2 regions of the Lysinibacillus sp. JNUCC 51 genome follow, and region 2 is predicted to be linked to the other one. Evidence: riboswitches for the same ligand, from Rfam matches in the RefSeq annotation. Region 2 holds a riboswitch; the other holds the start of a gene.
What was found. A riboswitch is a leader RNA that binds a small molecule or an ion and turns the genes downstream of it on or off. The one in region 2 is predicted to bind cobalamin.
Positions count from the first base shown of each region.

Region 1: another riboswitch for cobalamin. It lies ahead of JNUCC51_RS08750 (ABC transporter substrate-binding protein); the one in region 2 lies ahead of JNUCC51_RS13635 (ATP:cob(I)alamin adenosyltransferase).

Region 1 is NZ_CP065545.1:1,781,662-1,785,881, forward strand. Features, by position in the region: gene JNUCC51_RS08740 (adenosylcobinamide amidohydrolase) at 1-399, opposite strand, end outside; gene JNUCC51_RS08745 (FecCD family ABC transporter permease) at 396-1,397, opposite strand; gene JNUCC51_RS08750 (ABC transporter substrate-binding protein) at 1,394-2,359, opposite strand; cobalamin riboswitch at 2,610-2,792, opposite strand; gene JNUCC51_RS08755 (acyl-CoA dehydrogenase family protein) at 2,878-4,220, opposite strand, start outside.
Region 2 is NZ_CP065545.1:2,809,057-2,813,276, forward strand. Features, by position in the region: gene JNUCC51_RS13625 (C40 family peptidase) at 1-265, shown strand, start outside; gene JNUCC51_RS13630 (hypothetical protein) at 808-1,356, shown strand; cobalamin riboswitch at 1,584-1,790, shown strand; gene JNUCC51_RS13635 (ATP:cob(I)alamin adenosyltransferase) at 1,993-2,535, shown strand; gene JNUCC51_RS13640 (ABC transporter substrate-binding protein) at 2,537-3,502, shown strand; gene JNUCC51_RS13645 (tyrosine-protein phosphatase) at 3,778-4,220, shown strand, end outside.

The DNA.
Region 1 (4,220 bases), 1.0 Mb from region 2:
GTGTTCATAGCGTTTCACACCAGTTTGCATCATAGCATGTTGGACTGCCTGTTCATCACGATCAGTCCAGCTTGAAAAGAAGCCTGTTTGATGTGGATAACGTCCAAGTGATACTGCCTCCCGAACACTGTTTGAAAAAGCATTAGCATGTAATTGTGGTAGCACCGCCATTTTTTTTGCTAATGCACGAGCATTGTAAGAGCTAATATTTTTACCATCTACTAATATAGTGCCTGCAGTTGCTGGTAATATGCCACTCATTACTTTTAACAGAGTGGATTTTCCGCTACCATTTGGCCCTAAGATCCCTAGTATTTTGCCTTTTTCAACGGAAAAACTTATATCCTGGACGATAGGTACGTCTTCATAGCCGCCGGAAAGATGTTCAACAACAATCATGCCCGTACCCCCTTGCTTCTACGTTGCTTATAAAAAATATAAGAAAAAACGGGCGCCCCAATAAATGCAGTAATAACACCAATCGGTAGCTCTCTTGGCACAATAATAGTTCGTGCTATTAAATCACAAATAATCAGCAAAGTTGCCCCATTTAAAAACGATAATGGCAATAAATGACGGTGATCGGAACCCCAAACCATTCTCGTCATATGCGGCACAACTAAACCAACAAAGCCAATCGTTCCAGAAACAGCTACCGCTGCTCCTGTCAACATTGATCCACCCACTAAAATAATATATTTACTGCGCTTAACATTGACACCTAAATGCTTCGCGCGCTCTTCACCATATAACAGAACATTTAACTCGCGTCTTTGTGTCCAAAGCATGATTGAGCCAATTATTACAAACGGGATAATCATCTGAACGTATGGCCAACCACGCATCGATACTGAGCCTAGCAGCCATCCGATTACTTGGCGTAACTCCTCACCAGATAATGCAATCATTAATGAAATCAAGGAACCTAAAAATGAACTAAATATAACCCCTGTTAAAATAAGAGTTTCCATTTTTAGCGAGCGGTCTACTATTCTAGCAAAGCCCATGACAGCAACCATCGTTAATATGGCACCTATCATACTAAAGGTCGGCAATGTAAAATGGCCTACTACAGGTAGAGATATACTAAAAAAAATCGTCAAGACTGCGCCAACTGATGCACCAGAGGAAACACCTAACGTATAAGGATCAGCCAAAGGGTTTTTTAATAAGCCTTGAAAAGCTGCCCCTGCAATTGCAAGTGACGCCCCTACAAGCCCTGCTAGCAGGACTCGGGGTAATCGAATTTTCCATAAAATATTGGCAGCTGTTTCATCAGCCGCCTTATTCCACAATACTTCTAGCGGAATATGAACTGAGCCTATCGCTACACCACACCAGATGCTAATGATTAGAAGCGTAATTGCTGTTACATAGGCTACAATTGTTTTACTCATTTAAACTCCTCAGGGTAGACGGCTTTCGCTAATTCCTCAAGACCATCTGCTAAACGAGGACCTTGACGACTTGTTATATTTTCATCTACTTGTACTATGGCTTTATTTTTTACTGCCGTAATTGTCTCAAAGCCTGCACGTTGTGGAATTTTCTTTAAAATATCTGGTACATAATTATATGCCACAACAATGACATCTGGATTTTTCGCGATAATTTGTTCAGCATCAATTTGATACCAGTCATTAACATCTGCTGCCACATTTTCGGCATGAATCATTTCTAGCATTTCATTCATAAATGTACCTTTACCAGTTGTATAAATTTGTGGCTCATCAGAAGATTCTACAAAGACTTTCTTTGGCTCAACACCATCAAGTTTCGTTTCAATCTCTTTAACTTTCGCCTTCATATTTGCAACAATTTTTTTAGCTTCTTCTAGTTTCCCTGTTGCTTGACCAAGCTGTTCAATCGTTGTGTAAGTTTCATTAAAGTTTTTTGCATCCGCTACAACAAATACTTTTACACCTGCAGCCTCAAGTTGTTCAATTGCTCCTTTTGAATTCCCCATACCCGATGCATGTGCAAAAACGATATCTGGCGATAACGCAATAATTTTTTCAACATTGTAATCCATACCGCCAACCTTATTTTTTTTAGTGGCCTCTGCTGGATAATCGTCATTGTCTGTCACACCAACTATTTCATTATTTAAGCCAAGTCCAAATAAAATTTCTGTATTACTCGGAATGAGAGAGACAATCTTTTCAGGAGGCGCCTCTAGCGTAATATCCTTGCCAGTAGCATCCGTTATCGTCACTGGAAATGTTGCTTGATCTACTTTTGTTGTCTCTTGTTGCTCAGAAGATGACGGCTTTTCATTTGTTGCCTCTTTAGTATTACATGCAGCCAGCAAGCCAAGAGCTAAAAATGCTGATAATCCTATTTTCCAAATTTTCTTCATGTGAATCCTCCTTAGTCTATTTGTGCATATAGATTTTAACGACTTGTTTTTCTGATTTACCGATACATTTTAATTTTTATCTTCTAATATCGTGGGTTTATCAACTAACATTGTGAGTTTATCGCCCACTTTTTTAAATTTATCGACATTCATCTTCCAAAACAAATACCCCTCATCATAAAACAATGAGGGGGTCAAATTTGCACAAAAATACATATACAAAATCCACCATCCTATCCTCGTAGGCTATAACGTGTTTTCTATAAAGGCAGGTCTCCTGGCTTGTGCTTCATACGCTTTTTCAAGCCTTCCCGAAATTTTCAGTGGCGCAGATTGAAAAAACTCACACATACAGTGGCGGGACCGCATCGGAATTACACCGATTTCCCTTTTCACTTTACTTAAGTAAAGAACCTTTATAATATTCAGTTGATTGTATTATACATGAAAATTAAAGAAGTCGCCTCCATTCGAGACGACTTCTAATCAATCAATTATGCCCGGCATACTTAAAGAAGTTAAACTATATCTGAAAAATATTGCACCGTTTTCATTGGTGCACCCATTTCACGCAATGCCCATGTGTCCTCTAAATAAATATCTGCTAGTTTCTCATATTTGCCGCCGAATCTTTGTGCCCATTCGACTGCTACCACACTTTCATATAAATGCGCCATTTTCTCTGCGACTTTTTTTGCCTCAAACGTTTTCGTTGCATCATTTAAACGGCTAAATGTTTGCAAAGTTGAATCTAGTTTTGCTAATTGCTCCACTACAATTTCAACTAATGGATCGTCAGCTAGTTTTTCTAGACGTTCTCCCATGACACGAACAAACATTTCGTGCACATGGAACTTTTCAACTAAACGAATAAGCTCTAAAGCTAAAATATTCGCAGTTCCCTCCCACACAGTAAGTACCTGTGCATCTCGTAATAATCGAGGTGTAACAAAATCTTCAATATAGCCGTTTCCGCCATGTAATTCAATGGCTTCACTAGCATAATGTACAGCTTGCTCTGCCGTTTCTTTTTTCATGATAGCAATATACAAGCGATTCAAAATGATGTCTTCTTTATTCCCCTGTCCACTAGTTACTTTATCGTACAGCTGAATAAGATCAAAAACCGTGGCAACTTCTACATGAAGCTTTGCAGCGAACTTCCCTAGTGTGTCCTGAATCATAGGATATTGCGTTAAAGGCTTACCAAAGGCATGTCGATTTGTCACATAATGCTTCGCCTCTAAATAGCCGCGGCGAATGATGCCAATAGAAGCAACCGCATTGCAAATTCTTGATAAATTAAGCGCCTCTAACATATAGTAAATTCCTTTATTCGGGTCACCTACAACATATGCTAGCGCACCATCAAATTCCACCTCACCAGAAGGTACTGCTCTAACGCCAAGTTTATCCTTTAAACGACGAATGCGCAGGTTATTAACAGTGCCATCGTCATTTCGCCATGGAACTGCAAACAATGTTAAGCCCTTTGAACCTGACTGAGCTCCTTCCATTCGTGCCAATACCATGGTTACTCCACACATTCCTGCGTTAGATGCAAAATATTTCTCCCCATATAAACGATACTGATTGCCGTCCTTTCTTGCCTCTACAACATTCGCCCCAACATCAGAGCCACCTTGTCGCTCCGTTAAAAATGTTGCTCCCTCATATAGCTCTGTGTCTCCTGTTGCACATACATGTGGTAAAAAGCGCTCCTTCACCTCATCACTTGCATAATGATCAAGTAAATAAGCAGTTGCCATTGTTAAAGTAACAGGACAGTAAAAACCTGGCTCAGCATGTGAAAGTATATAGCCTTGAGCAAAGCTATACACATAATTGCCCTTTCTACCTA
Region 2 (4,220 bases):
TTCAGGTCTTGTACAATGGTCTTACAAACAAGCAGGCGTATCTTTACCACGTACAGCATCACAACAATATTTAGCGACACAACGTATTTCAGCAAGTGAAGCACGTGTAGGTGACCTAGTATTCTTCAGCTATGGTTCAGGCGTAGCGCATGTAGGTATTTACTTAGGAAACAACATGATGATCGACGCTCAAAATAAAGGTGTTGTCATTGAATCACTTGATTGGTGGAATCAATATTTAGTAGGCTTCGGTCGTATTCAGTAAGCCTTACTATTATATAGACGATTTAAATAGCAAAAAAGTCATCTTTGTAAAAGAAAAATTACAAAGATGACTTTTTTTTTGATGGTATTTAAGATCCTCCGAGTAAACCAATCTATAGTTATCTATTAATTTAGGCTCGACTACTCGGTGAATAATGAGTAAAATAACATCTGTGATGAATAAATTTACACAGGTGGATATATTTACTATTATAGTCCCGTTTACTAAAGTGGAGCCGAGGAAAGGGATCACAACATTTATTTATAAAATGATTGTCGTCATTATGGCGTATTTTCCTTGTCAATTCCAATCATAAAGCTAACACGTAAAATTTGTCTTTAATAGTCGAAAGAAATGTTTCCTTGCATAGTGATCCTCATTTCTGATAATTTTGAGATATACAATTAGGGATCTTTGTTGGAAATAAAGTTATTTGTGACTTTAATTTAATAGTAGTAAAGTAACCAACTATATAAATTAAGACAACACCTATAAGTTCGCCATTTTTTTACGTTCTGAAACAATAAAGGTAGGGATGAATCATGGAAAAAGAGATTTTGCAACTTTTTAGTAATTTAACAGAGCGTGACCGTGATATGCAATACAAATCATACGAAGAACTGATGAAAATTATGCAGGAACCAGTTGATTGGACATATTCAGTTTGGGAACAACTTGTTCAGGCTCTTACATACAAAAATGGACATGTGCGTGCAAGTGCTGCACAATTTTTATGCGCGTTGGCTGCAAAAAGTGATCCTGAAGAAAGAGTATTAGAGGACTTTTTAAAGATTTGGGCAGTAACGTATGATGAAAAAACAGAAACTGCAAGGCGTACTTTGCAGGCAATTTGGAGAATAGGTTTAGCAGGGCAGGTACAAAGAGATTTAGTCGTATCATATTTGGCGAAAAGATTTCAAATATGCTTAGACGAAAAGCACCCGAAGTTGATTCGCTATGATATTATTGTATCTTTTAAAAAGCTATTCGATGCAACGAAAGACCCGAAACTACTAGAGATTGCACGGCGTTTAATTGAAGAAGAAGAAGATGTTAAATACAAAAAGAAATATAAGAATGCCATCCGTTAAAAAAAGCTGTTTTTTTGCGCAAATTCTCTCGGTGAGAGATAGCCTTTATAACATCAATCTAAAAGTATAAGAAATCCCTACACAAGCATGAGAAATACCCTTGTGGGCAATGAGATCACCCGAGTGCATAAGGTAATACCTGCTTGATTTTTATCCAACGTATTTGTTTATTCTAATTCCACAGCTATTTTTTCCTATTAATCTATGTTAAACTGCTTAACAAGTGAATAATTCTTGCAGAATAAGGGTGCTGAACTATAGCATAATCGGGAATTCGGTGAAAAACCGAAGCTGTTTCCGCAACTGTAAGTACAGGACTCATAAAGATATACCACTGTCGAATTGTCTGATGGGCAGGTTTTTTATGACTCACAATGTGATTGAATGTTGTGAACTGTACAAGCCAGGAGACCGACCTTTGTTTGAACGTATGATAACTCTTCGGAAGCTAGGAGAATATGCGGCAATTACATAGGCTATATCGTGTCTGCTACGACACTATTTATGTTATTTTCGTTGTTTCCTTATGAGTGGGAACAGCGTTTTTTTATGTACACTTATAATTTACCTGAAGAAATCCTAGGAAGGGTGTGAATGAAGTAAGAATTTTTCACGAAGGAAAGCGGGGACTTAGATTTGAAAAAAGATGCGCGTTATTCTTGTTATCCATTTATGCGTGAAAAGGCATCAACAGTTGATTTTGAAATTCGAACGGATAGCCTTACAACACATATTGGGGTCGCTTTGGCGGCGGTAAAAAAGGAGACGGTAGAGGTAGTAGCAGATGATTTACTAGCCATTTTACCAATGGCTTACCATGTAAATGGCTCAGTCCGAGGCAAATTAGCTGTAACCGAAGATGATTTGACTTGGCTTAGTGATCGCTATGATTTCTATGTTAGTCATGTTAAAGAGGAAATACAAAACTTTGTATTACCTCAAGGAACAGAGGCAGCTTCTGCATTGCATTTATGTCGTAGTGAGGCGAAAAAATCATACCGTGTTTTGCACAAAGTATCTGAAGAACGCGAAGTACCAGCTATTCTCTTTGATTATTTAGGATTGCTAGCCAATGTATTTTTTGTAATGGCTGTCTATATGAATCAGTATGCTGGTATTGCTGAAATACCGTTTATTAGTAAGTCGTACCCGATGAAGAAGAAAAAGGAGAATCAATGAAATGAAGAAAATGTTCAAACTACAATGGCTTTCTGTGTTGATGCTGGCACTCGTATTAGTTGGCTGTGGCACGAAAGAGGATACAAATAAAGAGACTGTTTCTAAGGAAGATCAACAAGTTGAGAAAACTAGCTATAAAGTTAAGGATGACCGTGGTGTAGAAGTAGAGTTTGCTGCTGTACCTAAAACTATTGTTTCATTACAACCGAGTAATACAGAAATTTTATTTTCTCTAGGTGTTGGTGATAAAATCGTTGGTGCAACTAAGTATGATTCGTATCCAGAAGAAGCGCAAAAAATTGAGCGTGTTTCTGATTCTACAAAATTCAACAGTGAGCGTATTTTAGCGTTAAAGCCAGATGTCGTTATTGCCTATACAACTGGTGTCAAAGATGATGAAAATTTAAATGCATTAAAAGGTCTCGAAGATTCTGGTATTAAAGTGTTTGCTATTCAATCAGCTAAATCATTTGATGATGTTTACGGGGATATCCAACAAATCGCAACGGTTATGGGAATCAAAGATAAGGGCGACAAGTTAAATGAAGATATTAAAGGTAAAATTGCAGATGTCCAAGCGAAAGTTAAAGATGTGAAAGAACCAAAAAATATCTATTTAGAAATTAGTCCAAAGCCAGACATTTATACAGCTGGTTCTGGTACATTCCAGCAAGAGATTTTAAATGCTGCAAATGTGAACAATGTTTTTGCTGACCTCCAAAGCTGGGCGAAGGTATCGGAGGAAGATGTCATTGCGAAAAACCCAGATGTCATTTTAACAACAGTAGACTATATGAAAGACCCGGCGGCAGAAATCCTTTCTCGTGATGGATGGAATTCAATGACTGCTATTAAAGATAAAGAAGTTTACTATATTGATACTGATATTTCAAACCGTCCTGGTCCACGTATTGGCGAAGCTGTTGAGTTAATAGCAAAAGCAGCATACCCTGAGTTATTTAAATAGTCTATATTGAAAAAAAGTATTTTGAAGCTGTCCTTTATGGGCAGCTTTTTAACTTCTTTATGAAAATGCAAAGCCGACTCTGGACGCAAATATGCCGAGGCATATTTGATTGGATAAGGTGGATAACTACTCCGCTTCGATAAAGAAGCGCTCAAATAAATCGCCTGATTGCTCTAAGTACTGTATGACATTTCCTAGTGCGAAAATTGGTATTATATCGAATTGTTCTATAAAATAGAGATAAGAATGCTTGCTAATAGAGAGAGGTGCAGTGAGTGAAACAGTTTGATATAAAGATTGTTCCGTTTGAAGCAGTTCATAATTTTCGTGATATGGGTGGATACAAGTCGAGAGATGGGCGTGCTGTTAAGCATGGTTTGATTTATCGTTCAGCAGCACTTGGTAAAATGACGAAAGCGGATAAGGAGCTATTTGAAACGCTAGGTGTGAAAACAATTTTTGATTATCGAGACAACCACGAGGCTCAAAATAATCCTAATCCGGTATTTCCGTATGCCAAGTATATTCAAATACCGGCAAAGGGGAATCATGCTTTTGAGATGCCTACAAACACTGGTGGAAAAGATTTTTATAAGGTTGTAAGCCCAGAGATGTTCCGAGACTTTTATGCACAAATGCCTTTTAATAATGGCTCGTTTAAAAAGTTAATGGCAACGATTCAACATCCTGAAAATTTAGGGCTTGTTCATCATTGTGC